Regions from separate parts of the Peribacillus sp. FSL H8-0477 genome, predicted to be linked through region 3. Evidence: riboswitches for the same ligand, from Rfam matches in the RefSeq annotation. Region 3 holds a riboswitch; each other region holds the start of a gene.
The links. Region 3 has a riboswitch for thiamine pyrophosphate ahead of thiT (energy-coupled thiamine transporter ThiT). Riboswitches for the same ligand answer to the same signal wherever they lie in the genome.
Positions count from the first base shown of each region.

Region 1 (11,096 bases), 370 kb from region 3:
TTTCACTTAGTACGTGGTTCAGCCATTGTTTATTCTTTATATACCAGTCAATAGTTTGGTGTATTCCCGTTTCAAAGGTATATGTTGGTTTCCAGCCTAACTGTTCAAGTTTAGTTGGATCAATTGCGTAGCGTTTATCATGTCCTAGACGGTCTTCGACGTGTTCAATTAACTTCTCGGATTTTCCGATGGTATGGATGATGGTCTTAACGACGTCTAAATTTGTTTTTTCGTTATGCCCGCCTATATTGTAGACTTCGCCATTGATTCCTTTATGAAGAATGACATCAATAGCTGTACAATGATCGTATACATGCAGCCAGTCTCGTATGTTTAGACCGTTCCCGTAAATGGGTACCTTTTTATCATTGAGAATCTTGGATATGGTTAGTGGAATTAGTTTTTCTGGAAATTGAAATGGGCCATAATTATTTGAGCATCTGGTTATATTTACTGGTAATTGGTAGGTTTCTGCATAGGCGCGAACGAGTAAATCGGAAGAGGCTTTGCTTGCACTATAAGGACTGTTTGGTTGTAATGGTGTAGTTTCAGTAAAAAAATTTGTTTTATCAAAATCTAATTCTCCATATACTTCGTCCGTGGAGATATGAATGAATTTTGAGATTTTCGTTTGTTTTGCTGCTTGCAGTAAGTTCTGTGTACCAAGTACATTGGTTAAGATGAACTGTTCGGGATTAGCAATGGATCGGTCCACATGGCTTTCAGCAGCAAAGTGGATGACATAGTCGAACTCTTTTTCTATGAATAGGTTACTTAGTTGTTCGTTATCTGTGATATCTATCTGTGTAAAATGATAGTTTGGAAGATTTTCGATTACTTGATGCTTCGTTAACTCGCCAGCATATGTTAATGCATCAAGATTAACTATTTCATATTCGGGGTATTTATTTAGTATATAGTGAACGAAATTCCCACCAATAAACCCTGCACCACCAGTAATAAGGACCTTTTTTTTCACTATTTTATTTCACCTCATCATTCAATTCCGTTAAATAACGTGCGAGTGCGTCCTTCCAATTGGGGAGGGGACTAAAGCCATTTTCTATAAGTTTTGCTTTTGATAGACGGGAATTCTTGGGACGTTTTGCTTTTGTAGGGAATTCCTCACTTGTGATGGGGTGGACTGAAACAGAGCGATTTTCTAGTTTGAATAATTCTTCTGCAAAATCTGACCAGCTGCATACTCCAGAATTGGCAGCATGATATATTCCATATTGCTCTGTTTGAATCATATCAAGTAATAAGATAGACAAATCCCTTGTGTATGTTGGCGCACCGACTTGATCACCTACTACACGAACTATTGGTTGTGAATCGGCCAGCTTACGCATCGTTTTAATAAAGTTGTTGCCATTAATACCGAAAACCCATGAAATTCGCACAATAAAGAAGTGAGATAACGTGGTTTTAATTATTTGTTCGCCTTCATATTTTGTTTTGCCATAGTATCCGATTGGATTGGGTTGATCTGACTCTGTAAAGGCATTAGTCCCTTTTCCATCAAATACATAATCTGTGCTAAGATAAACAAGCTTTGCTCCTGTTTCTTTTGCTGCTTCAGCTAGATATCTTGTTCCGTTTACATTCACATCGTAACATCGTTCTTTATCGTCCTCAGCAAGATCTACAGACGTATAAGCAGCACAATGAATAATAGCGTCAGGGTTTAGTTGACGTATATAGGCTCGAACATTTTGTTCATTGGTGATATCTAAATCCTTTGATCCTGTTCCATACATCTCGAAACCTCTTTGTTTTCCTTCTCGAACTACATCGTAACCAAGCTGCCCTGTATATCCAGTGACAACTATTTTCATTCTATTTCACCAAAATGATGTCGAGCATTTTTTAATAGTGGTGCCTCTTCATCTTTTTTGGATAAAATTGGAGTGATGTCGCGGGGCCATTTAATATCAAGAGCAGGATCATTCCAAAGAATTCCGTAGTCATGTTCTTTTGAATAGAGTTCGTCTACTTTATATTGAACTTCTGTATCAGCAATCAACGTCATAAACCCATGAGCAAAACCTTTAGGAACCAATAATTGCTTTTTATTATCCGCACTAAGTTCTATGCCAACCCATTTAGTGTATGTTGGGCTGTCTTTACGGATGTCCACTGCTACATCAAAAATTGCACCTTTGGTACAGCGAACAAGCTTTGACTGAGCTTTTGGATTTAGTTGATAATGCAATCCACGAACGGTTCCTTTCTTTTCTGAAAAGGAATGATTGTCTTGTACGAAGTAAAGAGAGAGTCCAGCTTTTTTAAGTGTCTCATCGTTATATGTCTCCATGAACCAGCCGCGACTGTCCCCGAAAACCGAAGGAGTAAGTATGAACACTCCATCTAGTATGGTTTTGATGATTTCCATCTGACACCTCTTTTTTATTTTGTAAATGGTTTTTGATCAGCAATTCGAATTAGGTACTGTCCGTATTGATTCTTCTTTAAAGGGGCGGCTAATTCGAGTAAGTTATCTTTAGTAATATACCCCTGGTTATAAGCAATTTCTTCGATGCAGGCTATTTTCATACTTTGGATCTTTTCAATGGTCTCAATAAATTGCGAAGCTTCTAGTAAGGATTCGTGTGTTCCTGTATCTAACCAAGCAAATCCTCTTCCTAAAATTTCAACGTTCAGATTACCGCTTTTTAGATAGGCTTGATTAATATCCGTAATCTCGAGTTCACCGCGGGGAGAGGGTACAATTTTTTTTGCAAGTTCAACCACGGAATTGTCATAAAAATAGAGACCCGTTACCGCATAGTTTGATTTTGGGTTTAAGGGTTTTTCTTCAAGTGATATGGCTTGAGCGTTTTCATCAAACTCTACTACCCCGAATCGTTCGGGGTCATGTACATAATAACCAAATACAGTTGCTCCCGTTTTCCTGCTGGCTGCACGTCGTAGTTTTTCTGTCAGTCCATGACCGTAAAAAACATTATCGCCTAAAACTAGTGCCACATCGTCTTCTCCTATAAATTTCTCTCCAATCAGGAAGGCTTGTGCTAAGCCGCCTGGGTATTCCTGCTCTTCATAAGCGATTCGCAAGCCTAGATGAGACCCGTCATGGAACAGCTGTTTAAATCGTCCAATATCCTGAGGAGTAGAAATAATTAACATTTCACGGATTCCAGCCAGCATAAGAATAGATAATGGGTAATAAATCATTGGCTTATCATAGATAGGCAGCAACTGCTTGGACATTCCTTTGGTTAGGGGATATAATCTAGTCCCACTGCCTCCGGCTAAAATGATTCCTTTCATAGTACCACCTCTGTTGTAGTTACTTTTACGAATGATTTTATATAATATGTTTTTTGCTTGAAAGGGTGAAGAGGCAGGAAGGTGACCCTAGACAAAGCTCCTCACCAAAGATGTGAGGAGCGCTGTTTATACTTTTTCTGCAACGATTAAATATTGATAGATAAAAGCATCTGTGGTGAATGAATCTGTATCTAGGCCAAAGGCTTTTCCTATAGGACCTATGCTTGCCGCAAGGAGACGGTCAGCCTCAGAATAGCCTATTGTCGTGCCGGATAATGATGTTATGATTAAATTTTCAGGAAACAATGTGCGCATTGTTTTTCGCGTGAAAAAACGTAAATGCGTTCGATCTAATAAACCTGCATCTCGATATGAGAAATCTGCTTGCAGTAATTCTTTTATAATCTCGATATTTGCAATATTTGGTAAAGAAATAACTAATTTACCACCAACATTTAATAAGTTGGATAATTCTTTTACGATCTTCCAAGGATCACGAAGATGTTCCAAAACATCTGCACATACAATGCAATCAAATTTCCCTAACTTGGATAAGTCAAATTGCTCGACATCAGCGGAATAGACGGTATCTAGATTATGTTTGGCAAACTCTGCAACGGTTGAATCTATTTCAATTCCTATAACTTCACAATTATATTTTTCTTTTAAATTAATAGCCATTGCCCCCATTCCACAGCCTAGCTCTAGGAGCCTTTTTGTATGTGTAGGGACTAAATTAAGTACTTCTGGCCGTGGAAACATATAATAGTTTGCTTTAAAACCCCATTTTTCATAAAGTTTGGTTTGGTTTGTGTACATTAACTGATTAAAATTAATCGGACTATTTTTGAAGGTAACACTTCCATAATGATGGACAAAAGAATCTTTCGCTATATAGAGTTCATAACCTTCCCGAAGTGCGCGCAGGCATAAATCATCATCTTCGAAATTACCTATGCCAAAAGATTCATCAAATAATCCTATTGCGTCTAAAACTTCCTTTTTACATGCTAAAGCGAATCCTACTAATCTTAAGACCTTGTTCTTCTCACCTGACTTTTCTTTAACATAATCAGCAGCAAAATTCTCTAGTCCTTCTAATGTTTCTTGATTATAAGTTACTGAAATCTGTTGGTTACCGGAAACATTATTGGAAACTGGGCCCACAATCCCAATTTTTTCACTCGAATATAAGGTATTTATCAAGGAATCCAACCATCCAGGTGTTACAACCGTATCGTTATTCAGAAAGAGGATGGTTTCGCCTGTTGCTTTTTCAACACCTTGGTTATTACCTTTAGCAAATCCTTCATTTTCTTTATTTTCGATAACTGTTATATCATTTTGCTCAGATAAATAAGCTACTGTTTTATCCTCTGATCCGTTATCAACGACAATAATTTCATAGTCTAAATGAGTGTGATTTCTGATACTTTCGATACACTTTTTTGTGTAATCAATTTGATTGTGAGTCAATAGTATAATTGAAGTTTTCATTATATCCTCCTAGTTACTTGTAGATAAAATCATTTTATTTATATGAATTGTAGACGATTTGGTGCCAATTAAATGGACTTTGAAGACTGCTCCATTCACAACAAAATTACTTCGAAAAATATGAAGAGTTTCAAGAAATTCAATATTAAGTTATTAGGAATGGTATCATCGAACAAAGAATAGGAGGGAAAGTTTAATGCCGCTTTCTTTCATTTAGGTGTTTCATATTTGAGGAAGAGTATGGTAAACTGATTTAGAAGAAATTAATTGAATAACAGGGGGGCTTGCACATGCAGGCTGAGAGTAAGCGAATAGTAGCTTTGACCCTAAAACCTGATTTGGATAATGCCAACGTAGGGAATCAACTTTACATGAATGATAATGTTAAAGCGATATACCCTTTTGTGGTATATCGCTTTTTTGGTTTTTTTTGAGGGCTTTGGATGTCTCTAATCATAATTGCTACGGCACTGGTATCAATCTAAATGGAGGTAGAAACTATGGAAGAAAAAATCCTAGAGAACGTAGGACGACATACACCAATTGTTCATACTATTACTAATTACGTGACAGCTAACGATTGCGCTAATATCATCTTAGCTTGTGGCGGTTCACCAATTATGGCTGATGATTATAATGAAGTGAAAGAAATAACAAGTATTTGCAACAGTTTGGTGATTAATATTGGAACATTAAATGAAAGGACTATTCTTTCGATGATTAAATCGGGTAAAAAAGCCAATGAGCTGGGAATCCCGGTTATTTTAGACCCGGTAGGAGCAGGTGCTTCTGCTTTTCGTTCTAACACTGTTCGGAAGCTGCTTGAGGAAATTCACTTTTCGGTGATTAGGGGAAATATATCTGAAGTAAAAACTGTTTATGAAGGAAGTGGTTCGACAATGGGCGTCGATGCAGCACATATGGATGCTATAAACGAATCAAATCTAGATGAAAACATTAGGTTGGCACAACATTTAAGCGAAAAAACTGGAGCGGTCATTGCAATTACGGGTGCTGTTGATCTTGTTGCAGCCGAAAATAAGGCATATGTCATAAGAAATGGCCACAAGATGATGTCTCAAATAACAGGGACGGGCTGTATGTTGACAGCTGTGATTGGAACCTTTTGCGGGAGTAATCCAGATCAATTACTAGAAAGCACAAAAACGGCTGTATGTGCGATGGGCATTAGTGGTGAGCTTGCCTATCAAAAGACGAAGCATACAAATGGCGGTACCTCTTCCTTCAGAACCTACTTAATTGATTATATGAGTAAAATCAACACTACATTATTGAAAGAGGGTAGTAAAATTGAAAGCAGATAAACAATCCATGCTGTTGTATGCAGTCACTGACCGAATGTGGGTGGGGGAAAAGTCATTGAGTGAACAAGTAGAGGAAGCAATAAAGGGCGGAGCAACCTTTATTCAACTACGTGAAAAGACCTTAGGGTATGACGAATTTCTCCAGGAAGCTAAGCAAATAAAGGAAGTAACGGATCGTTATCAAGTTCCATTTGTGATTAATGATTACGTGAGGGTAGCCGTTGATTGCGGTGCAGATGGTGTTCATATTGGACAAGATGATCTTGGAATAGAGGAAACACGGAAATTGGTTGGCCCTGATAAAATAGTAGGCGTATCGGTTCAGACCGTTGAGCAGGCAATTGCGGCTGAGAAAAGTGGCGCGGATTATCTTGGAGCAGGTTCTATGTTCAGTACTTCAACAAAAATGGATGCAGATATGGTATCTTTCGAAACATTAAGAGAAATATGTGAAGCCGTTACAATCCCAGTTGTTGCCATAGGAGGCATTAATCAACGTAATATCCTAAAACTAAACGGCAGCGGAGTGGACGGGGCAGCTATTGTATCAGCAATATTTGCGGCACAAGATATAAAAGAAGCGAGCCGGGAATTACATGTTCTTTCAACAAAAATGATTAAAAAGTAGAAATGAGGGGTTTGTTTGAAAAAGGTACTTAGTATTGCGGGTTCAGATTGCAGCGGCGGAGCAGGTATTCAAGCAGACATCAAAACCATTACGGCACATAAAATGTATGCGATGAGTGTAATCACAGCATTGACAGCTCAAAATACGATGGGAGTAAAGGGGGTCTTGGAAACACAACCAGAATTTATAGGATTACAGTTAGATTGTATTATGACTGATATTTTCCCAGATAGCGTGAAAATTGGAATGGTATCCTCACCGGCTATTATCAACGTAATCGCTGAAAAACTGAAGGAGCATAAACCAAATCATATTGTTCTAGATCCGGTGATGATTTCTACAAGCGGCAGTCGGTTATTGAATGAAGAGGCGATGGACAGTCTCCTAACTAACCTGATGCCGCTTGCTACACTTATTACCCCGAATATTCCTGAAGCAGAAGCAATTTCGGGGATGAAAATTAATTCAAAGGAAGATATGCAAAACGCTGCTGTTAAAATTGCACAAAGCTATTCAGGAAATATTTTAATAAAAGGAGGGCATCTTCCTGCGTCAGCAGATGACTTACTGTATCTTGATGGAGAATTTATTTGGTTTTCAGGTGAAAGAATTGATAATCCTAATACGCATGGTACAGGCTGTACGCTGTCTTCTAGTATAGCGTGTAATTTAGCAGCTGGAGCAGATATGAAGACAAGTATCCAACTGTCAAAAAACTATCTTACTGGTGCACTTAAAAACGACCTTAATCTAGGCAAGGGCAGCGGACCTCTTAATCATATGTATCAACTATAAGTAAATACTGATTAAATGATAGAAAGGGTAGCAGACACATGGCTACCCTTTTTAAGTGCTTTAGCTACTGCCATGTTACTTTGTCCTACACTTTTAGGAATCAAGGCATCAATATAGATATAGTATAGGTAGATTCCTTTTGATTTAGTTCTTCGAATAATTCACCGAATGGATTTCTATTAAAAGCCCCATCGAAAGGATTTACTTTTACAGAGAACAACTTTGATTTGTTGGTAAAACCATAATTATAATAGCTGCTTTTAAACCAGAGAAAAAAACAATCCCTCATTCACAGGGAATGAGGGATTCATAGAAGGAAAGAAAAAAACTAGAGTGGTCATCGACCGTCCATTGCAGTAGTTGGTTATTGGTTACAGGTAAATGTATAATGGGTCATTGGATAATTGGTTGAGTCCTTTGCCATTTCATTTTATATTGTACCAAAGTACACAAGGATTCCTTCTATGCCTTGAAGGGGAGTCTCACCCCTTCAAGGGTTAAAAATATTTCTCGCTGTCAAATTCTAATTCGATCGTATAGTTGATGGCATTGATTAAATTTGATAGCTTGTTAGCTCGACGCTCAAGCTCAATGGCTTTGACACGATATGTTTCAGGCTCAAAGGTAGCTGTACGTACGATTGAAACGGTCTCGCTGAAGGAATGAACATACTCTTCCTTTGGAGCAGCTCCATACTCTTTGCATTTCCGTGCCTGAGCGCGAAGCTGAGTTGCAAGCTCAATGGCTTCAACAATGGGAATAGAGTTCGTATCAAACAAGATCTTGTTTTCAATATTGGCTTGATACATCAACTTATCAAGTAAGCGGAAGTCTTTTCGAACTTCTTCAATATCTTGTTCGACATTTTGCAGTGTTCGTGCTTGTTTGGGCAATTTACTGCCTTTTTCAACTTCAATAAAGGCTGCCCGGTCCATTTCATCTTCTAATTCATGGATTCTTTTTGAGAGTACACTTTTTAGCTTCACAGCTTCTGCTAGAGAAAGTTTCGCCATAAGTAGTCTCCTTTCTATGTAACTATTGTTCTAGAATATACCATTTACTAGGGTGTATGTACAACAAAGATGCTTCTCTGTAATCAGGGATAGCATCTTTTTTTTAATCAGTAGTAATCATCGGATACAACCAATTTTCACGTGCAATATTTGCGGCCAATTCTTTGTTGTTATCGTCAAAAGCTCGGAGAATGGCTTCGTGTTCATTGATTGATTCGTGCCTTAGAATAATAGATTTATGAAAATAGAGCCGGCGTACATGCGATTGTAAAGTGGAGACAGTATTTAAGATATATGGGTTATCTGTCGTTTCTATTATAATTTGATGGAATTGTTCATCGAGTTTCAAAGCAAGATGAAAATTATGATTGTTCACTGCTTCGGCAAACTGGGTATTGATCAACCGTAAGGTACGTATTGTTTTCTGATTAATGACTTCGGCAGCAATTTCTGTCGCTAAAGCTTGTAAGGCCGCTAAGGGTGGAAGTATTTTTAGAATATCTTCCTTATTGACAGGGGTTACCTGGGTACCAACGCCTGGGAACATTTCAACAAACCCTTGAACATTGAGTAATTGTAATGCTTCACGAATAGGCGTGCGACTTACGCCCAACGCATGTGCAAGATCAGCATCATTTAACTTTTCCTGTGGCTGCAGGGTACCATCGATAATCCATTCAAGAATTTGAGTATAAGCACGATTTTTAGCGGATACACGAGCTGGTGTAGAGAAGTTAACGGGTATAGGCATAATGTCTCCCCTCTATTTAGATAAATAAGATAAATTTTACTATATTTTAATTATAGCATACTATTTTTTTAGTAAAACGCAATATATTACTCTAATATATTTTGTAGATGATCGAAGAATAATGAGTTTCTGAACGATGAATTTTCATTTTTATCATGTAATATATTGCATGTATATAATTTGTATGTTATATTTCGATAATATTACCTGAATATTTCGTTAGAGAAAAAGAAAGTATGAATATGTTTTGCTAGAAATGTATCGATAAAATAGTCTAATTTTTGTGAAAAACAGAGACTATATAGTAGTGCAGCTTGAATCTTGACACAACTTAATATGTTTTTTGGAGGAATGTATGTTGACTAGAAAAGAATCGTTTTCGTTTACGATAGCAATTGGATTTATGTTGTTCGCTTTATTCTTTGGTGCAGGGAACTTAATCTTCCCAGCAATGCTTGGACAATCGGCAGGTACTAATGTTTGGAGTGCGAATGCTGGCTTTGTGGTGACAGGGGTAGGTCTACCTTTGTTAGGTGTACTTGCACTAGGTTTTTCAGGTAAAGGTGATTTGCATGCAATGGCTAGTAAAGTTCATCCGTTATTCGGTATTATTTTTACTACTATTCTATATTTAGCTATTGGACCTTTATTTGCTATTCCAAGAACCGGAAGCGTATCTTATGAAATTGGTGTTAAACCATTCTTAGGTGATGATGTTGGCTTTATGCCATTACTTATTTTCACACTGATATTCTTTGCTATAACCTGTTTCTTCTCTCTAAATGCTTCGAAAATTGTTGATATTGTTGGTAAAGTTTTAACCCCGCTGTTATTGATATTTATCGGAATTCTAATTGTTACAGCCATTGTTAATCCACTTGGCGACTTTAAAGCACCGACTGAAACGTATATGGACAATGCATTCTTTAAGGGCTTCCAAGAAGGGTACCTGACAATGGATACCCTAGCCTCTTTTGTTTTTGGAATCATTGTTATAAATGCAATCAGAGAAAAAGGAATCACAGCTAAGAAGCAAGTTATGTTCACATGTATGAAAGCAGGGTTAATTGCTGCAGGACTGCTTGCTGTTATCTACACAGCACTTACCTATATCGGAGCATCAAGTGTTGGAAAGCTTGGGTTATTAGATAATGGAGGTACTGTTTTATCTGGTGTATCTACTCATTACTTTGGGCCTAATGGAAGATTATTATTAGGATTAATTGTAGTCGCTGCATGCTTAACGACAAGTATTGGTTTAATTACGGCTTGTTCATCGTATTTTCATAAAATTTTCCCTAGTATTTCGTACAAAAAAATTGCGATTATTTTGTCCGTATTCAGTGCGCTTTTTGCAAACGTAGGGTTAATGAAACTGATTGCGATTTCCGTTCCTGTTTTGACAGCTATCTATCCGATTGCGATTTGCTTGATTTTCTTAACATTCTTGGATTCAGTATTTAATGGCCGTTCAGAAGTGTACATCGGCTGTATCGGAATGACCTTTATTGTTAGTTTGTTTGATGGATTAAATGCTGCAGGATTTACCATCAAAGTTATTGATGATTTGTTTACTACCATCCTTCCTCTGTACTCAGTAGGACTGGGCTGGATTCTTCCAGCAATTGTGGGAGGAATATTAGGGTACTTGGTCACATTGGTGACATCTAATAAAGAATATGTATAAGTAAAAATCAAAACAGGCTGTCGAGAACCATTCGGCAGCCTGTTTTAATTTGCCCTTCTTTTTTCTATGAATTACTATAAGGACAACTAAATGGGGGTGATTTTGTTGG
Region 1 covers NZ_JBBODE010000002.1:1,112,712-1,123,807, forward strand. The annotation lists gene rfbB (dTDP-glucose 4,6-dehydratase) at 1-982, opposite strand, end outside; gene rfbD (dTDP-4-dehydrorhamnose reductase) at 984-1,838, opposite strand; gene rfbC (dTDP-4-dehydrorhamnose 3,5-epimerase) at 1,835-2,395, opposite strand; gene rfbA (glucose-1-phosphate thymidylyltransferase RfbA) at 2,410-3,291, opposite strand; gene MHI18_RS17160 (bifunctional glycosyltransferase family 2 protein/class I SAM-dependent methyltransferase) at 3,418-4,788, opposite strand; TPP riboswitch at 5,055-5,165, shown strand; gene thiM (hydroxyethylthiazole kinase) at 5,289-6,113, shown strand; gene thiE (thiamine phosphate synthase) at 6,100-6,741, shown strand; gene thiD (bifunctional hydroxymethylpyrimidine kinase/phosphomethylpyrimidine kinase) at 6,757-7,536, shown strand; gene MHI18_RS17180 (hypothetical protein) at 8,034-8,549, opposite strand; gene MHI18_RS17185 (GntR family transcriptional regulator) at 8,653-9,300, opposite strand; gene brnQ (branched-chain amino acid transport system II carrier protein) at 9,659-10,987, shown strand.
Region 1: it holds a riboswitch for thiamine pyrophosphate, as region 3 does, so the genes downstream of both, thiM (hydroxyethylthiazole kinase) here and thiT (energy-coupled thiamine transporter ThiT) in region 3, are expected to answer to the same signal.

Region 2 (11,096 bases), 1.0 Mb from region 3:
TCTGTTGCGGAACGTGCTATAATGGCCCAGCGTCCTTCATTCCAACTTGTAAATAATGAGCCTGCTCCTGCATCTTGATACCCAGTTATACCAAACCCTAAATCTACAGCTTTCCCCTCACTAAATACAGTTTGATCTATTTCTTCACTAGCTGATTTTACCGTTGGATAATTCGTAATGACTAATTGGCCGACAAAATCGCCAATTTTTTTTATGTTTGAATCGTTTATCTCTAATTGTTTGTCTGTTGTATAAAATTTGAAGGTTACTAGATTTTTTTTAGAATCCGCGATTGCAGTTAAATATTTTCCTTCGGTTACGGGAACCCCCTCTGGTAACTTAATATCCCAATCTGTTGGAATGATACTTTGAAAATCCACTTTTTCAGTCTTACTGCCACTTGCCGCATTTGAACTCGGATTAACAGGTTCATTTTTCACTGTATCTGACTCTTTCGTTTCAACATTATTTTCTGGATTTTGCTCTTTTGTATCTTCATTTCCACAAGCAGTCATCCCCACAATAATACATGTTAGGATCATTAGCTTCTTCAGCGTATTTCCTCCTTCATTTTTATTTATTTAAATACCTTAATTTTACCATAACCCTATTGAGCTAATATTCTATTAGGTAAAATCGAGTAGAGGGAAAATATTTTAATTATTTTCGCCCCTCTCACACCACCGTACATACGGTTCCGTATACGGCGGTTCAATTTATATTACAGTGTGTACTTTTAGATAATGTTCTAAAGCAGAGGGTAGTCCCCTCTGCTTTAGTCTTTTGTTTGAAATTGCTCTTTGAACAACTTTCGATAATCCGATATACCGGAAACCTTTCCGACAGAACGTTAGTCCTTTCGCTTCTTCTTCGGGTATCCCTAGTTGAATTAACGATTTGATTTGTTTCCTTGTGATTTTCCATTGCTTCCAGATGATGACTCTAATTCTGGAGCGAAGCTTCATATCAATTCGCTTTATAGCTTCTTTCATACTTGAGATTCTGAAGTAGTTTACCCACCCGAATATGACTTGTTTAAGTTTCAATATTCGATAGTCTAGCGAAATACTCCAGTTCCGCTTTGTTAATTGTCGAAGCTTCCTTTGGAATTTCTGTATGGAGGTTGAATGAGGTTTCACTCGGTATATCTCGTTTTTAGAGTCGTAATAATACCCAAATCCTAAGAATTTTAGTTCTTTTGGACGTGAAATTCTACTCTTCTCTGCGTTGACTATAAGACCTAATTTCTCTTCTATAAATCTCACGATTGAACTCATTACTCGAGTCGCTGCTTTTTCACTTTTCACAAAGATGAGGGCATCATCTGCGTACCTCACGAACCTTAGTCCTCTTTTATCTAGTTCCTTATCGAGTTCGTTTAACATAATGTTACTCAATAATGGGCTGAGGTTTCCTCCTTGCGGAGTACCGACAGGTGTGTCTTCATATTTTCCATTTATCATGACTCCACTGATTAAGTATTTCCTGATTAACGAGATGACATCTCCGTCTTTTATTGTGTTGGATATAAATCGCATCAGTTTATCGTGATGAACGGTATCGAAGAATCTTTCAAGGTCAATGTCAACTACCCAATCGTGTCCATCATTTAGAAATTCCAAGCTTTTAATAATTGCCATCTCACAACTTCTTTTCGGTCTAAAGCCGTAACTGTATTCACTAAATTGCTTTTCAAATATCGGACTGAGAACTTGATGAATGGCTTGTTGAACTACCCTATCCACTACTGTTGGTATTCCCAACTTGCGCATCTTGCCATTTTCTTTTGGGATTTCCACTCTTAAGGCAGCTTGTGGTTGGTATTTTCTTGTTCTGATGCGCTGACGTAGCTCATCTTTGTTCTCTTTCAGATATTGCTTCAGTTCATCGACCGTTATTCCATCGACCCCACTAGCACCTTTATTTTTATAGACACGCAAGTAGGCTTCATTCATATTTTGATTACTTAGAATCTGTTCTAAAAGTTCCACACTCGTTTCTCCTTTCCTCTCACGTAATAAGTGATAGCTCCATTTTGGTTATCCTTTGAGATACGCTCATACTTTCCCCATTAACACATTCGGAGTAGGTCACTTATGCATTCGTGGCGTTGAAACACTATAAATTGTTCAGCCCTTCATGAATGACTTCATTACTATGGCTTCTGCTGACTTCTTGCGGCTAACCTTTTTCGACTGTACTAGTTGTACACCCGCAAGATCTCCCAGGGTAAGACAACTATCTTTCCTCTTTCACTCGTCTGATTTACTCTACAAAGTTACGCACATCTTTTGGACTTTGACTTGCTTAGGAGCCTTATCCCTTTGTAGAGCCTTAGTATCAGATTTCTGTTCGTCGAGCCAAGATTTTATTCCACGCTTCCTCCAGCCCTTACCTCACGGTAAGTACCTTGCGCTTCCTTAGTGGTTGGTCGATGTTTACCCCCACAGTGGACTTTCACCACCTAGATAGTTGCCATGCCTGGCACACTAAGAAAAAGGCTGCCGCAGCAACCCTTAAAATCTAGCTGTTTTTTGAAATTACTGTAAACATCCCCGTCATATTAGGAGAATAATCTTTAAAGTCAAATTTCTCATAAAAAGACTCATTCCCTTGGGAGGCAAATAATCCGATAAACGCTTTATCGGGTGCATTAGTATGTAAATACTCAACCAACTTATTCATTATTTCTTTTCCAATACCATTTTTTTGATAGGTTGGATGGACCACTATATCTTGTATATAGAAATAGATAGCCCCATCTCCAACAATTCTCCCCATGCCCACTATTTGATCATCCTCTTTGACCGTGACACAGTAAATCGAATTTTTTAGTGATGTTTCCACCACTTCAAAATTTATAAAGTCACTCCAACCGACAGACTCACACAAATATTTGAATTCTTCCACTGTCGGATTAATATTTTTAATTTCGTATGTATTCAAAATGACGCCTCCATTACTTCAATTTCATGATAGTATATTCGACATTTTTTTATTTAATCCTCTTAATCTGCTAACATATATCTTATCTTTTTAAGGTGTAAATTCCATCCTATCATTTTAAAGTTCCTAACTAGTGTTTATAACAACCATCTAGAATTTGTGAAGAACGTGAAGAAGGCCGCCAATTGGCGACCTTCTCATCATGTATCTTTTATATCTTTTGCTTTTGTAATACGTTCTACTCCTTCAATATTTGCTAAAACCTAACGCCTCATCTAACTTACCAAGATAGAGTCCCTGTTATTTGAGTAGATGGATATTCTATTGGTTTCTTTTCGATTACTAAAACACTATCATAATAACTCATTGAAAAAACGGATGTGGTGAACTGATTTATTGACAAATGAGGATCCCTCGAATGCCAAGCATTTAGATTATCAATCATTTTTTTTGAGTATTCAATAAAGTTATCAGGGTTACCAAGTCCACCTCCGTATTCCTCCCAATAGCACGTGTGCAAATCCTCTATAAAATAAACCCCGTGGGAAGAAAGTTCAGGAAACATCTCCTGGAACGTAGTCTTTAACTGAGTCATGTGATGACCGCCGTCGTCGATAATTATGTCGAATTTCGGTAAAGTAGGTTTGATTGTTTTCCAAAACTCCCTATCCCCTTGATCACCGATGATTATATTAATTTGTTCCTCCTCAAATGATTTACAGACAGGGTCAATATCTAGTCCAAATATCGTAGCTTTGTCCCCAAAATAGTCTTTCCACATTTGAAGTGACCCGCCATGAGAAACTCCAATTTCTAAAATATTAATTTCTTTGCCGATAAACTTCTCAAAATGACGTTCATATATATCAAAATAATGCATCCACTTATGAATTAACCGTCCGTTATTGGATTCAAAATAGTCTTGTAATTTACCCACTATTCCCTTCCTTTCATACAGTTTTTCTTATGCTATGTGCAAAATATTTAAATGAGCTTATCTACAAAAAAGAACAGCTTCGATTAATCCAGTCACCTGTACATATTAAATGTGTAAAGGTTGCATTTTCCATTTTATCTGATATGATGACACTAATCACATACGAAGTACCACTAGGGGAGTCTTCTTCAGACTGAGATGGAATAGTATTCTGGACCCTTTGAACCTGATCCGGATGATACCGGCGGAGGAAAGTGGATGATATGGTCATTTTTACTGTATCCATCTACCCGTTCCGTTTTCAGAACGGTTTTTTTGTTTAACTAAATAATAAACTGCTAGGGGAGCCGATGGGCTGAGAATTAAACCCTTTGTACCTGATCTGGGAATACCAGCGGAGGAAAGCAGGTTGTAAAAGGGATTCGTCCATTCCAAAAACAGCCGCTTTCTAATTGAAAGCGGCTGTTTTTTCATTGAGAAGTACTCTCCTTCCAAAGTATGTGAATAAATGAAAAGGAGGAACTATCATGACGAGTACCACATTGAAATCTTTCAGTGATAAACTTCACGAACGTTCGAAAGAAATTTGGACGAAGAACCACACACATCCCTTTGTTCAAGCAATAGGTGATGGGACGCTTTTAGAAAATAAATTTGCTTATTACCTTAAACAGGACTATATCTATCTTATTGAGTACTCTAAACTTTTTGCTTTAGGGGCCATCAAGGCTAATAATCTTGAAACCATGACCAAATTTGCTGGTATATTTCATAAAACTCTTCAAGTAGAAATGGATTTACATCGGAACTACTGCAAAGAGTTTGGAGTCAGCTCGAAGGAATTAGAACATACTGAGCCTACACCAACTACCCTTGCCTATACCGGTTACATGCTAAATGCCGCACATCATGGAACATTAGCTGATATCATTGCCTGTTTGCTTCCATGTGCTTGGGACTATTATGAGATTGGTTTGTTATTAAAGAAACAAAATGGTGCAGCCTTGGAGACAAATCGTTATGCCAGCTGGATTCAATCCTATTCATCCGTCGAATTCGCTGAAGTGCACAAATGGTTGTCTAAACTGTTAGATGAATTGACGGAAGGGCTGCCTGAAAGAGACCTAAACAGATTAGAGAAGCACTTTATAGCGACCTCACGATATGAATATTTATTTTGGGACATGGTTTACAATGAGCATGATTGGCCTATGGAATGATAGAAAAAGGGAACTTATTGAGGAAAATGACGCTGACTTGCATGTTCACGGCCATCACTACCCTAACTAGTTCGTTCTTTTTCATTCCCGTTGGATTTGCAAAGATTTTTCCTATTCAGCATGTAACCAATGTCATGACTGCCGTTATATTAGGACCTTTTTTTGCTGTTATACAAGCCTTTTTGGTATCCCTTATCAGAAATATGGCAGGTACTGGTTCTATTTTTGCGTTTCCTGGAAGCATGATTGGTGCATTATTTGCAGCACTCCTATACAAGAAAATGAAAAAGATTCAGTACGCATGCTTCGGAGAAGTAGTTGGGACTGGCATTCTTGGATCCATAACTTGTTATCCGATAGCGCTTGTAATATTGGGAGAAAAAGCTGCACTTTTTGGTTTTTTACCAGCTTTTTTCCTTAGTTCTTTAATGGGTTCCCTTTTTGCTTTTCTTATATTAAAAATACTTTTGAAGAATCATTATTTCAATGAAGTTCTTCATAAAAACACCACAAAGGATCAACGAATCTAACTGGCAGCAAGTACGGACATTTGCATTGGTTTAGATGTTATTTCCTCATGAATCAGCACTGTCCCCTAAAAGGTCGACGTTTTGGCAAAAACAAAGAAGGGGTTACCCCTAAAAGTCATATTCCTGACTTTTGGGACAGCCCCTTCTTTGGCTTTTTTTAAAAGATCAGCACAGATTTGCTTGAGCAGAAATTATTCGGCGGTAAGTAGGAATGATTCATCCTAATGGCCCTTTCGCGCAAAAACGCCTTCAAAAAGTGTATCTTTCTCTTTTTCTATCTAGATAACCAGGCTTTCTCATGAACCCTTTATTTGAAGCAGCCCTATTGGCATCGGATCCGCTAAATCCTCGTTCATTCGGCCTGAACTCAGCATGATTCGGCCCAAACTTCAAATCATTCGGCCCTTTCTGGAGTTTATTCGGCCCTAACTCTCAATCATTCGGCCCGACACCCTTTTAGATTTCCTTACGTCAATCCATATAGCGGTATTCTCTTAAACTATTTAAAATAGAAATTTCCTGTATTATTTTCTCTCCAATATTGGTTTCTCTAACCTTTTTTCTTTTTAATTCTTTATCTACAACTCTTTTTATGGATAAAACATCTGTCCAGTTCAATAAAACATCTTCTTTTGAATTAAAGTGCTTATGGGCTACTAGCTGCATACCGAAGGAATTATACAATAATGTATATCCTGCTATGCCTGTGGTTGACTGATAGGCCTTTGAGAAACCTCCATCAATCACCATCATTTTTCCGTTTGCCTTAATGGGATTTTCTCCCTCTATTTCTTTCACTGGTGTATGGCCATTTATAATATGACCTGTATCAGGATCCAAATCAAATTCAGCTAAAATTTTGCGGCAAATTTCTTCCTTTTCACGTAAATGATAGTATGGATTCTTTCTCTCTTTATGAGTTACTTTGTCTTTAATAAAGTATCTCTCAAAAGTTGTCATTTCTCTTTTACCAAAAAGGGATGAATATTCTCCTGACCATAAATACCAGACCATATCTGTCGCTAAATCATCTGTCTCTTCAGGATGGGCAAAAGAATGTCGTAAATAACGTTCGAAAACATCAAGTAATTCTCGGCCTGAATACGTGTTGCTGTCAATGGACATTTTCTCCATATTACCTTCTTCGTCTAAAGGAATACAACCATGTATTAAAAGGTTTCCATTATATTTTAGATAGAGGCTCCCTTTTTTCATAAGGAAGTTCATATGTCTGGCCAGCTTTTCAGAATGTTGTACAGAGAACAATAATCTTTCCATAACTTGCTTTTCTTCCTCAATCAGCTGTTCAGGCTGCTCTGGATTCACGGTAGCAAAGCAAGTATTTTCAAGTTTGTAAGTGCTCCCATAAATCGTTATTTCTTTCTTATCATAATCAATTTTTTCAAGCAACAGTCTTTCTGACATATTAAAATATGGACGCCTCTTTATAATAGGCATTTCGAGTTTAAACTGGATGATTGCGATTGCTTGATGAATTTTTGTTATCTGTAATTTTTCATGTTTCGATCGTTTCTGTTCTGAGTCTACCTTAGTTCGAAAAGCTGGATTGTCTTCATAGTACTTCTCGGCAAGCGTTAACAAAGGTCTCAGGTTGATACCATATACATCTTCGATAATATCCAGATTGTCATATCTTGCACAGATACGAATAATATTAGCTAGACAGACCATTGAACCAGAATAAGCACCCAGCCAAAGCACATCATGGTTTCCCCACTGAATATCAACCGAATGATAATTAATGAGTGTATCCATAATCTTATCAGGTTCAGGTCCACGATCATAAATATCGCCAACTACATGTAGATGATCGACAACTAATCTTTGAGTGGTATACGCGAGCCCCGTTAAGAGTTTATCAGCTTGACCTAAGGAGATAATTTGCTCAACAATTTCTTTATAATATTTTTCCTTATTTACTTGATTCGTTTTGTATAGCAGTTCTTCAATAATAAAAACAAATTGACCCGGCAGCGCTTTACGCAATTTTGACCGTGTATATTTTGAAGAAGCATGAGAAATAAGCCTGATCATTCGCTCAATGGTAACGGTATACCATTGGTTTAATTCTTGTTTCTTATCAAATTGATTCTTAATTAACTTTATTTTTTCTTCAGGATAATAAACTAACGTCGCAAATTCATTGATTTCTTTTTCTAATAGGACATCTTGAAACAAGTCTTTAATTTTTTCTTTTACATTTCCAGAGCCATTTCTCAACACATGTTGAAACGCCTGAAACTCCCCATGTAAATCACTAACAAAATGTTCAGTACCCTTTGGTAGGTTAAGGATTGATTCCAGATTAATAATTTCTGTTGCTACTTTTTCTTCACAATCATATTTTTGGACAAGTAAGTCTAGGTATTTTGAATTCAACTATATGTATCTCCTTTACAATATATATTTAATCTAATAGACTAGGTCAAATTAATAAAAAGACTAAGCATCAAATGCAAACGAGAACTCCCTATTTTTGAGAGTATAGTAACCTTACTTACATTCTATTTTATACCATATAGGGAAACGATAGAAATAATATTTTTTTTAATATAAACCGTGACTCCTAATTCCCAAAGAAAGGTATGGTAAAGAGTGAAGTACAAAAAAAAGAGGCATAGCCTCTTTTTATCCTTTTATTGAACGTATGCAATAATCCCTTCGTCATCATCCAATTTAAGTTCAAGCTTGGCAGCAAATGGATCCCTGTTCAGCTCATGTTCAATATAAAAACGCAATGCTTCAATTATATTAGCAGTAATTAATATTTGAGATCTTCCATTAACGTGTGCTTCCGCTGAGAACCCGTAGTCATCATCATACATTAATTCCATTTCCACTTGTTCTGGGCTTACTCGTCTTTTATCTGCTATATACACACAGAGTGAGTTAATGATTTCTTGTTCTGATATCTTTATCTTCTCCACGTTCCGTCTCCCTCGTTTCTCGGGCGGTTATTACGCGTGAAAATCTTTTTAAGTAACCCGATAATAAGCACAATCACAAGTACATTCAATAATAATCCAAGAACGGATCCCATAGCGCCCATATTAGCCAGCATACTCCCGAATAATAATCCGGCGATACCGCCCAGCATCATGCTTTTCATAAATGAGCCCTTGTTAAACGAATTTGTTTTTGTCGTTTTAGCATTGCTGTTTGTTGATGATTTTTGTTTATTGACCGTTGATTTATTTTGGTTGAAATTCGAACGATTGTTATTGGAATTAAAAGATTTTTTCCCTGAACGATATGATTTTGCACTCACTTCATGTGTAGGCTCTACAAAGGTATGCTCCGCAATAGGTGCAAACACAAAGGTAACCAACATAAAAGCAGTTAACAATTTCTTTAACAAAATAATTCCTCCTGTGATATTCTAGTATAGTTTTTTGTTAAACTAAGTTTCCCATATTTATATTTACGAATCAAGGATAAAGAAGTTTCAAAAAGTTACATTTTTTCTATGACATTTTTAATATCCTAAAAAACTTTAATTTGAATCATATAAATGAGTACAAATAATTTGAGTTTGGTCTTAGTAGTTAAACGTTTTTACTTCAGAAAACATTTTAGTAACTAACAATAGCCAACGGTTAATATACGACAACAAAGACCTTCTCTATATCCCCCTATATTATATATTTCCCTTTATCTTCTCAAAATAATTATGACAGTGTTCAATAAATGCCTTTGAAATCTGTGTAGGATAAAAATAGCGATGCTTTAGTAACCCAATTGTTCGTGTGAATTGGCCATTAATAATTTTGATATGTTTGATTTTATCCTCATATAAATTAACAGATGTCTCCGGTGTAAAAGCAGCACCACGTCCATTCTTTACAAGTTGTAATATAATTGTTGCTTCTTCTACTTCTACTTGATAAACAGGGGAATAACCAACAGATGAACAAAATTCATCAGTAAATTGTCGAAAACTATATTGATTGGTTAAACCGATAAATGGTAACTCTCTCAAATTCTTCATATCAATTACTTCTAGATTCGCTTCTGGATACGATTTAGGTACTGTTAAAAATATTTCTTCCTCAAATAAAGGTACCCATTCGACATTTGGATGATCAATTTTCTCTGTAGTAATACACACATCATATTTGCCATATTCAATGAACTGAATTAAGTTTTCTTTCGATAAGGGCACTTGTGTATATTTAATTTGGGGATAGTCGTTAAAGAACAAATCAATAATATTAGTAAACGTATAAGGCAGCGTTGTGACGATGGAAAGTTTTCCACTTCCTTCACCACGCCTCTCTTCTAAACCACGTTCTAAGTCATGTATTTCCGCAAAGATCCGCTCTGCGCGCTTATATAAAAACTCCCCATTTTCATTCAAAGAAATGCGTTTCCCTCTTCTAAAAAACAAGTCCATTTCAAGTTCTGCTTCAAAATTGGTTAATGCTTTACTAAGTGCTGGTTGTGAAATAAAAAGCTCTTTTGCGGCAAGTGACATGTTTTCCAATTTCGCTATTGTATAAAAATAGCGAAGCTTAAGTAAATTCATTTCATCCTCCCTTTATAACTAAAAGTTATAAACACATTACAAATAGGTATTTTTAATTATATACAAATCTTTATATTATGTGAATAGGCACTGAGAATTTGAACAAATTGTGAACGAAAATAACAACATATGGGAGATGTCAAACATGAGATTAAAAAACAAAGTTGCCATTATTACCGGTGCAGCATCTGGTATGGGTCAAGGTGAAGCAATCCGCTTCGCTAAAGAAGGCGCAAAAGTTGTTGTAGCTGACTTAAATTTAGAAGGTGCACAATCTGTAGCTGCAGAAATTAATGCATTTGGCGGACAAGCAATTGCTGTTTCAGTAAATGTCATGAAAACTGAAGATATTTTGAATTGTGTAAAAGAAACAGAAGAAGCGTTTGGTCCAGTTGATATATTGGTAAACAATGCTGGTGTCTTCGACAAATATCAAAAGTCACTAGATACTACATTAGATCAATGGAACTTCCTAGTGAATATCAATTTAACAAGTGTATTTGAATTTTCAAATACTGTATTACCAAGCATGATTGAACGCAGAACAGGTGCAATTGTAAACATCGCTTCTGTTGCAGGTCTTGTTGCAGGTAAAGGCGGCGCCGCTTACACTGCAACAAAACACGGTGTAATTGGCTACACTAAACATTTATCTTCGGAATACGCTCAATATGGCATTAAAATAAACGCAATTTGTCCAGGTACTATCGAAACCCCTCTAGTTAAGGATGTTCTGGCTGGTATCTCAAAAGAGCCAGTCCCAGCTCGCCGCTTTGGACAAGTAGAAGAAGTAGCTGATTTAGCAGTGTTCCTCGCATCTGAAGAAGCTAAATTCATGAGTGGTACCGCAGTAACGATAGACGGTGGATTTACCATTCAATAATGGTGAAACCCTAAGGGGTGTTTTGTAGCATAAA
Region 2 covers NZ_JBBODE010000002.1:1,774,426-1,785,521, reverse strand. The annotation lists gene MHI18_RS20455 (hypothetical protein) at 1-542, opposite strand, end outside; gene ltrA (group II intron reverse transcriptase/maturase) at 717-1,991, opposite strand; gene MHI18_RS20445 (GNAT family N-acetyltransferase) at 2,524-2,946, opposite strand; gene MHI18_RS20440 (class I SAM-dependent methyltransferase) at 3,227-3,883, opposite strand; TPP riboswitch at 4,049-4,153, shown strand; TPP riboswitch at 4,214-4,303, shown strand; gene tenA (thiaminase II) at 4,411-5,103, shown strand; gene thiW (energy coupling factor transporter S component ThiW) at 5,100-5,633, shown strand; gene MHI18_RS20425 (fructose-1,6-bisphosphatase) at 6,105-8,033, opposite strand; gene MHI18_RS20420 (YxcD family protein) at 8,291-8,581, opposite strand; gene MHI18_RS20415 (hypothetical protein) at 8,569-9,012, opposite strand; gene MHI18_RS20410 (LysR family transcriptional regulator) at 9,292-10,179, opposite strand; gene MHI18_RS20405 (SDR family NAD(P)-dependent oxidoreductase) at 10,325-11,062, shown strand.
Region 2: it holds a riboswitch for thiamine pyrophosphate, as region 3 does, so the genes downstream of both, tenA (thiaminase II) here and thiT (energy-coupled thiamine transporter ThiT) in region 3, are expected to answer to the same signal.

Region 3 (11,096 bases):
ATGGCGTTCACCGTAATTCTTTCTTGACTAAGTGAAGCGGCGAGAGCATGCGTCAATGCAACAATTCCGCCCTTACTGGCAGCATACGCTTCAGAGTTAGGTTCAGACATCATCGCTCGTGTTGAGGCAAGATTAATAATCGCACCTCCTGCCTCATTTTGCTTCATATATTTTGATGCCGCTTTCGTACAAAGAAAGACACTACGTAAATTCGTATTTAATAGATCATCCCATTCTTCTACTTCTAATTCATGAAGAGGCGTAAATTTTGCTTTCCCAGCATTATTAATTAAAATATCTATCGACCCAAATGACTGAGCAGCTTTCTCCATCAGCTGTTGAATGTCACTTTCCTGTCTCACATCTGTTTTAATAAATATGGCCTGCCATCCTTTTTCTTGTAAACTAGCTGCTGCTTCGACTCCCGCTGCCTCATCTAAATCAGCCAGTACAACCGATGCCCCTTTTTCTGCAAAACCAACAGCCACCCCTCGGCCAATACCATTAGAAGCCCCCGTTACAATAACCGTTTTATTAGAGTAATCCATATTCGTACTCCTTTCTGTAGGTATCTCTGCTCTTACTTATTCTCTTGAACGCTTTAATAGAGAAAACATAGTCACATCATAGAAGTGTCCATTTTGAAGCATATATTCCTTTAAGATTCCCTCCTCTGCAAATCCGATACTCTTCAACAGCTGTCTTGATGCCTTATTTTCCAAATATACAATGGCACCAATACGATTTAACTCCATCTGACTAAACCCATATGACAATACACGTTGAATGGCTTCCGTTGCATATCCCTTCCGCCAATAACTAGGGTGAAGATCATAACCAATTTCAGCCCGTTTATTCTTCGGAGCCCAATTATTAAATCCAATTGTACCTATTAGTTCATTGTCTTCTTTTTTGACAATTCCCCATCGTATCCCCTGATTCTTTTGATAACTTTTAGTAAAGTTCGTGATAAGTTGTATTGCTTGGTTACTATTTTCCATCGGTTCCATTCCATAAAAACGGGTGACATCCGAATTAGAAAAGATTGAAAAAACGCTCTCTATATCCTCATTCCCTATTTCTCTTAGAATCAATCGGCTAGTCTCAAGCTTCGGAAACATTTACTTTCCCCCTATATTTTTATCTCTCTTATCTATTCGATTTAACTACTTCTATTCCTTTAAAATCGTAAAAAGGCAGCCCTCTCATCTGGAGGACTGCCCGTTAATATTAATGCCTTTATACTAATTTCTCAATATCAGCTTCCATGTCAAAGGGCTCATCCGCTGGTTCAAATCGTTTAACGATTTCCCCTTCCTTATTAATCAAGAATTTAGTGAAGTTCCATTTAATAGAATCGTCTCCCAAGAGTTCTGGGTGCTCTGACTCAATCATCGATTTCAACAGTCTGCTGCCTGAATTATTCTTAAAGCCTTCGAATGGAGCTGCTTTTATTAAGTATTGAAAAAGCGGGTGCGCCTGTTCTCCGCGAACATCAACCTTCCCGAATAACGGGAACGAAACACCATAATTAATCTGGCAGAATGTTTGTATACCCTCATTATTTTCAGTTTCTTGGCCGAATTGATTACATGGAAAACCTAAAATAATTAATCCCTTATCTTGATAGCGTTCATATAATTTTTGCAAATCTTCATATTGTGGGGTAAATCCGCACTTGCTTGCTGTATTAACAACAATTATTGCTTTACCTTTATATTGTTCAAGAGAAATTTCCTGTCCATTCATCTTTTGTGCAGAAAAATTAAAGATACTCATCCTATATCCTCCAAGAAATCTATGTGACTATCATCTAAGTGAAAAGTCCTATTTAATCATATACATATTTACTATAATTAGCCATCATAGAACTCTCTCATCCATTTATAAAGCAACGACTTCCTTCTTCTTTTGTGCATGTTCCTGATTGATAAATTTAGGCAAAATCATCATATAGAAGAAACCCACAAGTACAAGACAACTGCCTACAATCAAATACAACATTTCTATCGTTACAAAGCTAGGATATAGAACAGCAATAAGGAATAGTGTCAATGATTGCGAGAGCATCATCACCGGATTAATACATCCCTGAACCCTGCCCATCATCTTCGGATCCACAATACTTGGAAGCCACCCACCTAACGAGACGTTAACCAATGGAAGAGATAAGGCTACAATCCCTAACCCGCACATATATAGAACAGTTGAATTAACCAGGGCTCCAAAGATAGTCGCTGTCCCAGAAATCAACAAACCAATAATAAGCATATGATGTAGTTTTAATTTTTTTGCCAGTACGGAAGCAATGATACTTCCTATTAAAACACCCAGTCCGAAAATAATCCCTAAAAGAACGGCATACTTTTCATAATCTAACGGTTCCAGCTTATATTTTAAAATAAACACCTGCATGACTGAAAAACCACCGTTTACTATTCCAAAAAGGACAAACCCAGAGATTAATGTAAGCAGCAGTTTATTTCGAATTAAATAGAGAAACCCTGACGAGAAATCCTTTATAACTAAGGAAACATTTAAATCTTTAAGTGTATGTCTTCCATTTGGGAGCCGTATTTCTTCAGTAAATTGGGTCGATTTAATCAAAAAGCCGCTAATAATAAAACAAACCATATCAATAGCAATCGCCCCTTCAATACCAAACGTCCAATAACAGAACACACCCATGCCGCTTCCAAATAACATAAATAAACTGGAGACCATTTGATTTAACCCAGCAGCTGTGGTGTAGTCATCACTAGATAATATCCCTTGCACAAGAGCAGCCTCGGCCGGAAAGAAAAAATTACGAATAGCACTGCGGATAAATAGAAGCCCAAAAATCAACGGCATAATGTCAACCGATAATAACAAAAGAAAGATTAGTGAGAGTCCAGCACATATCCAATCACAGTAAAGGGCAATCTTCCTTCGGTCTAGTCTGTCGGCAAACACCCCCACCAAAAAGAAAACGGCCAGCGTCGGTAAAGAAAACATTAATTCCGTAACTGTTGCATACGCTGGCTGACTAGAAAAACGATCGAGCAAATAGAAGGTAAAAGCGGTGAGTCCAATTGTGCCTCCCATTTGTGATGTAAACGTAGCAAAAAACAACTTCGTGTAATTTGAATTACGAAAAATCCCAATAATATTGTTCATTACATTCCCTCATTCTGTTTTTTCTTTTAATACTACATGGGAATTTTCCGATAAAAAACCGCCTTCTGATCATTTTTTCTTCAGACTTTAGGCGGATGAAAGTTCCTACTTTGTACACTAAAAATACAGACCTGTCCCCCCGCTAACCTCATATAGCTGTTATTCATTAGTACCTGTCATCTTATACTCTTCAATAATATGTATTTCAAAATAATATTTACCTGTTCCAAATAATAGGTTTCAAATGAACCAGGGCGGGTAAATATCTAACATAAGCAAACATAACATCTACAACTCGATGAAATCATACAATTGGTATATTACTTAAAAAGGAGTATCGACTTATGAATCAAACAATTTCATCTCAACTAACCTTCGATAAGAAATTAAGTATGCAGCAAATTATGGATCTGTTTGAAATATCCAAAAATTATGAAGGCAGTATTTACTTCATCTGCAAGAACAGAGTAGTTGAACCTGAACGGTTATCAAAACTCGTTTCCTTTATGCTCACCCTTGAGGACTGTTCTGATTTAAAAATTATGATTGAAGGACCTGAAGTACAGGCCATTATGCAGAAGATCAATGAATGCTGTGCTGGATCTTATATTTCTGAAGACAAGATGGACTTTGTTGTACATTCTAATCATAAAATTAAACTCTAATGAGTACACTTACTATTACTCTAAGAAAGTGATGTGAAAAAACATGAGAACAATCTTAATGATCATTGGTGCTATTGTCGTAATCGGTATTATTGCTAACTTTATCTTTTAATTATTCGGGACTGCCTTAAGGCAGTCCTTTTTCGTGCTTAGTTCATTTTTGATATATCCATATAATTTCTCATGCGCACTCCATACACCCTGTTATCTATGTATATGTGTATTAAAAAACTCTAGGATTTTCTTGTAAACGTAAATTTCATTTTCCTTTTTCGTAAACCCATGTCCCTCATCTTCTAGAACGACATATTCCACTTCCCTCCCTTTTCCCTCCAAAGCAGCCACAATTTGATCTGATTCCTGTTGAACAACGCGTGGATCATTCGCGCCTTGGATCACTAACATGGGCTTTGTCATCAGGACTAACTGCAAAGTCACTAATAGCTAAATTTTATAAAAAATGTGTACTATCCGACTTTCAAACTGAATCATACTTACTCCTCTTTTCTTAAAATTTTTTACTCTGCGCGTTACTTATTTTTCTAAATATTCTCTCTCTTTATTATATAAGATAATTGATAAAAATGGTTGTATATTCCATAACAACACATCTCTTATTCATACGATTCCATCCATCTCTTTACAAAAAAATGACATCTCCTTGATTCGACAATGAATCAGAAGATGCCAACCTTATCCTTTTTAATTGCCGTCGTTATTAAATAGCTTATTACGCCATTTATTCCAGCCCTTTTTAAATTCTTCTTTCTTATCTTCCCAATAGTTTTTTTGGTTCTCTTCTTCAGCTTTTCTTTCTTGTTCTTCAATTAATGGACCTATATCAGCTGCTTCAAACGATTTTGATTCTTTGGATTGTAACGATTGAGCCATAATTTTTTGAAAAATTTTAGTAGCCCCTTCACTACTATAGGTCGTTAAGTAATGATCTTTATCTGTTTTATCATACCCAACCCAGACAGCTCCAACTAGTGATGGTGTATACCCTACAAACCACTGATCTTTTACTCCTGATATGCCTTCTATCGGAACCTGTGTGGATCCGGTTTTCCCAGCAATCTCATGACCTTCGACTGCGGCATTTACACCTGTTCCATACTTCACTACTCCTAAGAGCATAGAATTCATTTTTTCTACGACTTCTTTTGTGGCCACCTTTTTCGATTGTTCTTCCCAAACAGCCATTTCTTTTCCATTTGGGTCTTGAATTTTCACAATGGCATGAGACTCATTCCGTACACCATTATTGGCAAACACCGTATATGCTTCTGCCATATCCTGAGGAGATACTCCTTTACTCATCCCCCCTAATGCGATAGATAGGTTACGATCGTCCTTTTCTAAGGGCAGTCCAAAGTCCTTTAAGGAGTCAACTCCTTTTTGGATACCGATTTCATTAAGAAGCCACACAGTCGGGACATTTAATGATTCCATGACTGCTTCATACATAGGGACCGTTCCCTTATACTGCCCATTCAAATTTTCTGGGTTATATTGGCCAAAAGCCATTTTTTCATCGACCAAAGGATCTGTTAATTCATACCCCTCTTTTAGTGCAGGCACATAAACAGCCAGCGGCTTAATGGATGATCCCGGTGATGTAATCAACTGAGTAGCCCTGTTATAGCCAAGAAATTGGTGTGTTCCCCTGCCGCCGATTAATGCTTTTATTCCGCCGGTTTTCGGGTCGATTAAAATAGTTCCACTTTGGACAAGATCTGGACTTGTACCAGTTGGAAAATTAGAATCTTCCTTATAAATGGCCTCTGCAATACTTTGAACCTCTTGATCCAATGTGGTATAGATTTTATAGCCGCCAGTCAACAACTCATCCAAATCAATCTTATACATTTTAGAAGCCTCTGCTAAAACATGGTCGACATAATACGGATACTTACCTTTTAGCGGATCTACTTGATCAACCGAAGCGAGAGTAATTGTTTCTTTCTTCGCTTGATCCGCTTTCTCAGCACTAATTAAATTCAGTTCCTCCATTCGGCTAAGGACAAGATTACGTCGATTAATCGCTCCTTCATAATTCTTATAGGGATCTAGTTTACTTGGAAGATTAATAACGCCCGCAAGCATCGCTCCTTCGGAAATGGTTAATTGCTCAACATCTTTACCAAAGTATATTTGGGATGCTTTATTAATTCCCCAAGCTCCATGCCCGAAATAAACCTGATTAAAATACATTTCAAGGATTTCGTCTTTCTTATATTCATGTTCAACTTCTTTCGCGAGAAAGTATTCTTGTATTTTTCGTTTATAGGTCCTGTCAGATTCAAGTAATGAGATTTTTATGAACTGCTGCGTAAGAGTACTTCCTCCTTCAACAATTCCACCCGCCTTCAGGTTATTAACCATCGCACGTGTTATCCCTTTATAGTCAATACCATGATGTTCGTAAAAGCGGCGGTCTTCGATTGCAATCACAGCGTTTTTTACATGTTCTGGTATTTTTTCTATTGATATTCCCTCTGACTTATTCGCAGTCACAGTACTCGCCAATTGGTTATCTTGATCATAAATCTTAGTAGAGTGACCAATTTGATTCTTTAATTGACTAATATCAGTATCTGGTAATACAGAATATATAAAGCCAGCTGCCGCTAGTGTAATAATTGACAGTACTAAGATACCAACCTGAACAAAACCGATTAGTCTGGCTCTCTTCCGTTTTTTTGTTCTTAACCGTCGATCCCCTTCCATAACAATCCCTCCAACAATCAAAAAATCTTCATATGGTAAAAAGGTCTATCCCTCTTTTACTACCCTCTAAAATATCATTATGTCACTAGTTTAATGATTTCCCAATAAACATACACTAATCCTAAAAAAATAGCAGTCGAAGAAAATCGACTGCCGGACCTTTAATGATCATTAGAGTGTTTATGGGATAAGGACAATTCTTTATATAAGGTTTGCAGATACATATAGACAATTTGTTTTGTTTTATCATCGGTGCCTAATACTTCTAGATGGGTTAAGCAGCGTTTAATTGTAGGGTGCATTTTCGGAATATTACGTTGCATCTTACCACCTCTTTCTAGACAGCATATTATTATAATATACCAACCATCCCCATTTTTATAGATGACCATCGTCTTATTTGTTTCTTTATGTCAAAAAATACATAATTAAACTATGGATAAATTTTGTAAAAGAGGGTATAACATAATAAACTGTTATCCCTTCATCTAGAATCGTGAACCAATCATACTTAAAACATTTGAGGAGATGAAGAAAGATGGAAGTAGAATTTAACCATATCATCGCAGCTTACGATGGCACACCCAGCGGAAAAAGAGCAATCGAGTACGGCATAAAGCTGCATAAAACCTATTTAGGCTCTCATCTCACTATTGTGCATGTTTTTAATGAAAAGGTTGAACAACGAACAGTAGGAAAGTCCATGTCTGAAATTAATGAAGGATTTTATATTGACCCTTCTCAAAATCAACCTGTGCTTGCAATGGAACCTGGTTTTTCACAGGCGGATGATACACATACAGTCGTAAAAAACAGTGTGACCATAGCTGAAAGCACTGTAAGAAGATTACTAAGCGAACACCAAATACAAGGCCGATTCGAAGTACTAGAAGGGAATACAGGAGACAGCATCTGTAGTTATGCTCAAAGAACAGATGCCAGTCTTATTATTGTTGGAGAAAGTGAGAAAAGCGGATTGAAGAAGTTTTTCTTAGGCAGCACCAGTAGTGCTGTAATTAAAGATTCTCCATGTCCTGTTCTAATTGCGAAAATGAATAGACCCCTTGACATACCTGACAAATAAACAAACAAGGCCGATTCTCCTAAAGAGAACGGCCTTGTTTATCGGTGGAAATTAATTCTTGAAAGCGATTTACAGCTTCCTGTTCATCTAAACTACTGTATATTCTGTAATACTTATCATCGAGAATACGATAATGTAGACTGATATTATTTTTTTGTAAGATGTAACCTGACATGACAGACACCTCTGTCCACCATACCTTGCCGCCCAATGTTTTTTCTTTACGTTGTGTAACGCCAGAGCGGACCGTGGTATCAATCGTCTCTAACGGGTCACCGCCTAATGCCGTTTGAAGAAGAGTATGTTCACGAAACAAAGCACATATAGCAATGACAACCGTCCAGCTTGCAGACACTCGTTGTTTTTCAATCTGTACAAGTGTTTTTTTAGATAATCCAAGCATTTCGGCCATCTTTTCTTGCGAATAACCAAGATCTAAACGAATGGGTTTGATTATACCTGAAATAAGAGCAATAATTTCTTCTCGATTCATACGTCACCTTTTAGCATTTTAGTGCCATCTTACACTCATTTAATAAAAAAAGACAGGAAACCGTTTTAATACGCTTTTTTCAGAAGTACGTTTGAAGCCGAAGAATACAACATAGCTACTACTACTCCAGAAAGAAGAAAACTTGCCAGCATATATGTGCCGTTGTAGACAAGGGAGAATGTAAGTACTGGTGTACCAGCAGGGGTGGAAGATCCAAAAAAGAAGATCCCAGAAATAACATGACATATATACCTCAAGAAGCTGCCTGTAAACATTCCTGCTATTCCGTAGAACAACCCCATTTTTTTGTTGCCATTCTTATAATAACTACTTACGCGAGTCATAAAAACACCTGAAATCCCCACTACAGTAAAGGCTAAAAAATAATCAATAAACCCCTGAATAGGATGCGCAATCCAAGCTGTTCCACTGACAACTTGTAAAAGGCCGAGTAAAAATCCTGTGGAAAGCCCGCCTTTTATTCCCCAGCGATAAGCCATGAGAAAAATCGGAACCATTGCAATGGACACTGATCCTCCCTGTGGCCAAATTCTTGAAAAAATAAATCCTGATACTAAATCAAGTAATAATGCCAGTGAAGAAAAAACAGCTACCTCTACTAAAAATAATGTCTTATGGTTCATTTTTCTTCCCCCTTCATCTTTGTGGGAAGCGTTCATGAGTATCTGCCATTGTTTTTTGCACGCAAAAAAGCAATGACAGAGGGTTATGGATCACCTGCATTGCTTTATCCAAAACCACATCCCTACGTTAGCATTAACTAACAGGTTCATAGGGTAAGAACTCATTCGCTCACTCTCAGCCATACGGCTCCCCTTGTGGATATATTCAATTATCCTTACACAAAATATACTATTAATTTCAATTACATACAAGTTATTAAATTCTAGACTTTTCGACAGATTTCCTTATGGCAACAAATTTATACCAAGGAAATACAGCTGAAAACCACCAATTTAAATGACTTTAGACGACTCTTTTTCTATAGACACACATACATTTACTTTGGTATCTTTAACAGGCAATTGCGGGAGGTAAAATATATGTACCAAGATAAATACTCTATTACCGCTGAAAAAGGAGCATATGTAAGTATAGCTGCCTATTTGTTCCTTTCTGTATTAAAGCTGAGCATCGGCTATTTCGGTCATTCTCAGGGTTTATGGGCAGATGGCTTGAATAATACAACTGATATACTTGCCTCATTAGCTGTCCTAATCGGGTTAAAGATTTCAAAACGCCCGCCTGACGAGGACCACGCTTATGGACATAGGCGTGCAGAAACCATCGCATCTTTAGTATCAGCATTTATAATGGCTTCCGTCGGGGTTCAAGTAATCGTTACCGGTATACAAACCTTTTTTTCAGGTCACCATGAAACACCCAGTATATTGACTTCATATACTGCTTTGTTTTCGGCCATTTTCATGTACGGAATATACCGTTATAATTTAAATATAAGTAAGAAGATTAACAGTGCTTCTATTAACGCTGTTGCTCAGGATAATAAATCTGATGCATTAGTAAGTCTAGGTGCATTGGTTGGAATCCTCGGCACACAAATTGGAATTAACTGGCTTGATTCCGTCGCTGCCTTACTCGTTGGAATCATTATTTGTAAAACCGCCTGGAGTATTTTTCGGGATTCATCCTATTCGCTGACTGATGGGTTTGATGAACAACTTCTTCAAACAATCGGAGAAACCATTAGTAAAACACCTGGGGTAAAAGAAATGAGCGAAATTAAAGCACGCATGCACGGAAATCAAATTCTCGTCGAATCTACGATTCATGTTGATTCAACCTTAAGTATCCTCGAAGGTCATCACATCACCGAGAAAGTTGAAGAAAATTTGAGCAAACAGCATAATATTAAGCAAGCAATTATTCACGTCGAACCATTTACTAAGTAACTAGCTGGCTTGCTTTGAAACCTATCAGAATTGGAAAATCATTAGTAAGAAATATCTAAAAAAGGACTTTTATCTCCATTTATCGAATTTAATTAAACGAATCATTTTTAAAGTTATGGAGGGTATGATGAATTACTTTGAAGACGCTATTGAAGTCCTTATTTCCGAAAAGTCCTCCATCGCAGCTGAATGGTCTAAAACCATTACTTATAAAGTAAAGGACCCATTTAAAGATGGTAATCACACAAATGGAATGCAGCTTTTCGACCTAATAATCCAAGCTTTAACTGAAAAAAAACCAGAAATAATCGATTCCAAAATTAAAAATTACGCACACATTGTAGCTTCTGATAGACTGCAGGCAGAAGTCAATATTGCAGAATTTATAAAAAGTGTTTCATTAGGAAGAACTATTCTATTTAATCGATTACTGCCATTAAATCCAACAGCTGCTGAAAGTCATGAATTCCTGTTGATCATTAATGATTGTTTTGACCAATTCATTTACCATACTGTTGAGCATTACTCAGAACTCAAATCAAAAATGAATGAAAACCACTATTACTTTATTAGTTCTACCCATAAAGATAGATTAACCCTGCTTGGGCAGATGACATCATCTTTTGTCCATGAATTTCGAAATCCGCTTACATCTATAATGGGGTTTATTCAGCTATTACAAGATGAAAAGCCAAAAATAAAATATTTAGATATAATCGCCAAGGAGTTAACTCAGCTGAATTTACGAATAACTCAGTTTCTCAATATTTCTAAGAGGGATACATACGATTTAACAATTGAATTATTCTCCATTGAGCAATTAACCAAGGAGGTTATTGAATTCTTGTATCCGAGTATTCTAGGAGCAAATACATCCATTACCTCCTCATTTACAGCTAACTTTTTCCTAAAAGGTTCGAGGGAAGAGTTTCGTCAAGTATTGTTAAATATTATTTTAAATGCTTTAGATATCTTGTCATCTGTTTCCAATCCAACCATTACGATCAATACCGAGAAAAGTAAATCAAATA
Region 3 covers NZ_JBBODE010000002.1:744,190-755,285, reverse strand. The annotation lists gene MHI18_RS15445 (SDR family NAD(P)-dependent oxidoreductase) at 1-548, opposite strand, end outside; gene MHI18_RS15440 (GNAT family N-acetyltransferase) at 585-1,121, opposite strand; gene MHI18_RS15435 (glutathione peroxidase) at 1,240-1,779, opposite strand; gene MHI18_RS15430 (MFS transporter) at 1,885-3,159, opposite strand; gene MHI18_RS15425 (hypothetical protein) at 3,504-3,824, shown strand; partial or broken gene MHI18_RS15420 (alpha/beta hydrolase family protein) at 4,029-4,241, opposite strand; gene MHI18_RS15415 (transglycosylase domain-containing protein) at 4,527-6,554, opposite strand; gene MHI18_RS15410 (hypothetical protein) at 6,716-6,877, opposite strand; gene MHI18_RS15405 (universal stress protein) at 7,093-7,638, shown strand; gene MHI18_RS15400 (helix-turn-helix transcriptional regulator) at 7,658-8,131, opposite strand; gene thiT (energy-coupled thiamine transporter ThiT) at 8,197-8,775, opposite strand; TPP riboswitch at 8,878-8,979, opposite strand; gene MHI18_RS15390 (cation diffusion facilitator family transporter) at 9,196-10,065, shown strand; gene MHI18_RS15385 (histidine kinase N-terminal domain-containing protein) at 10,193-11,096, shown strand, end outside.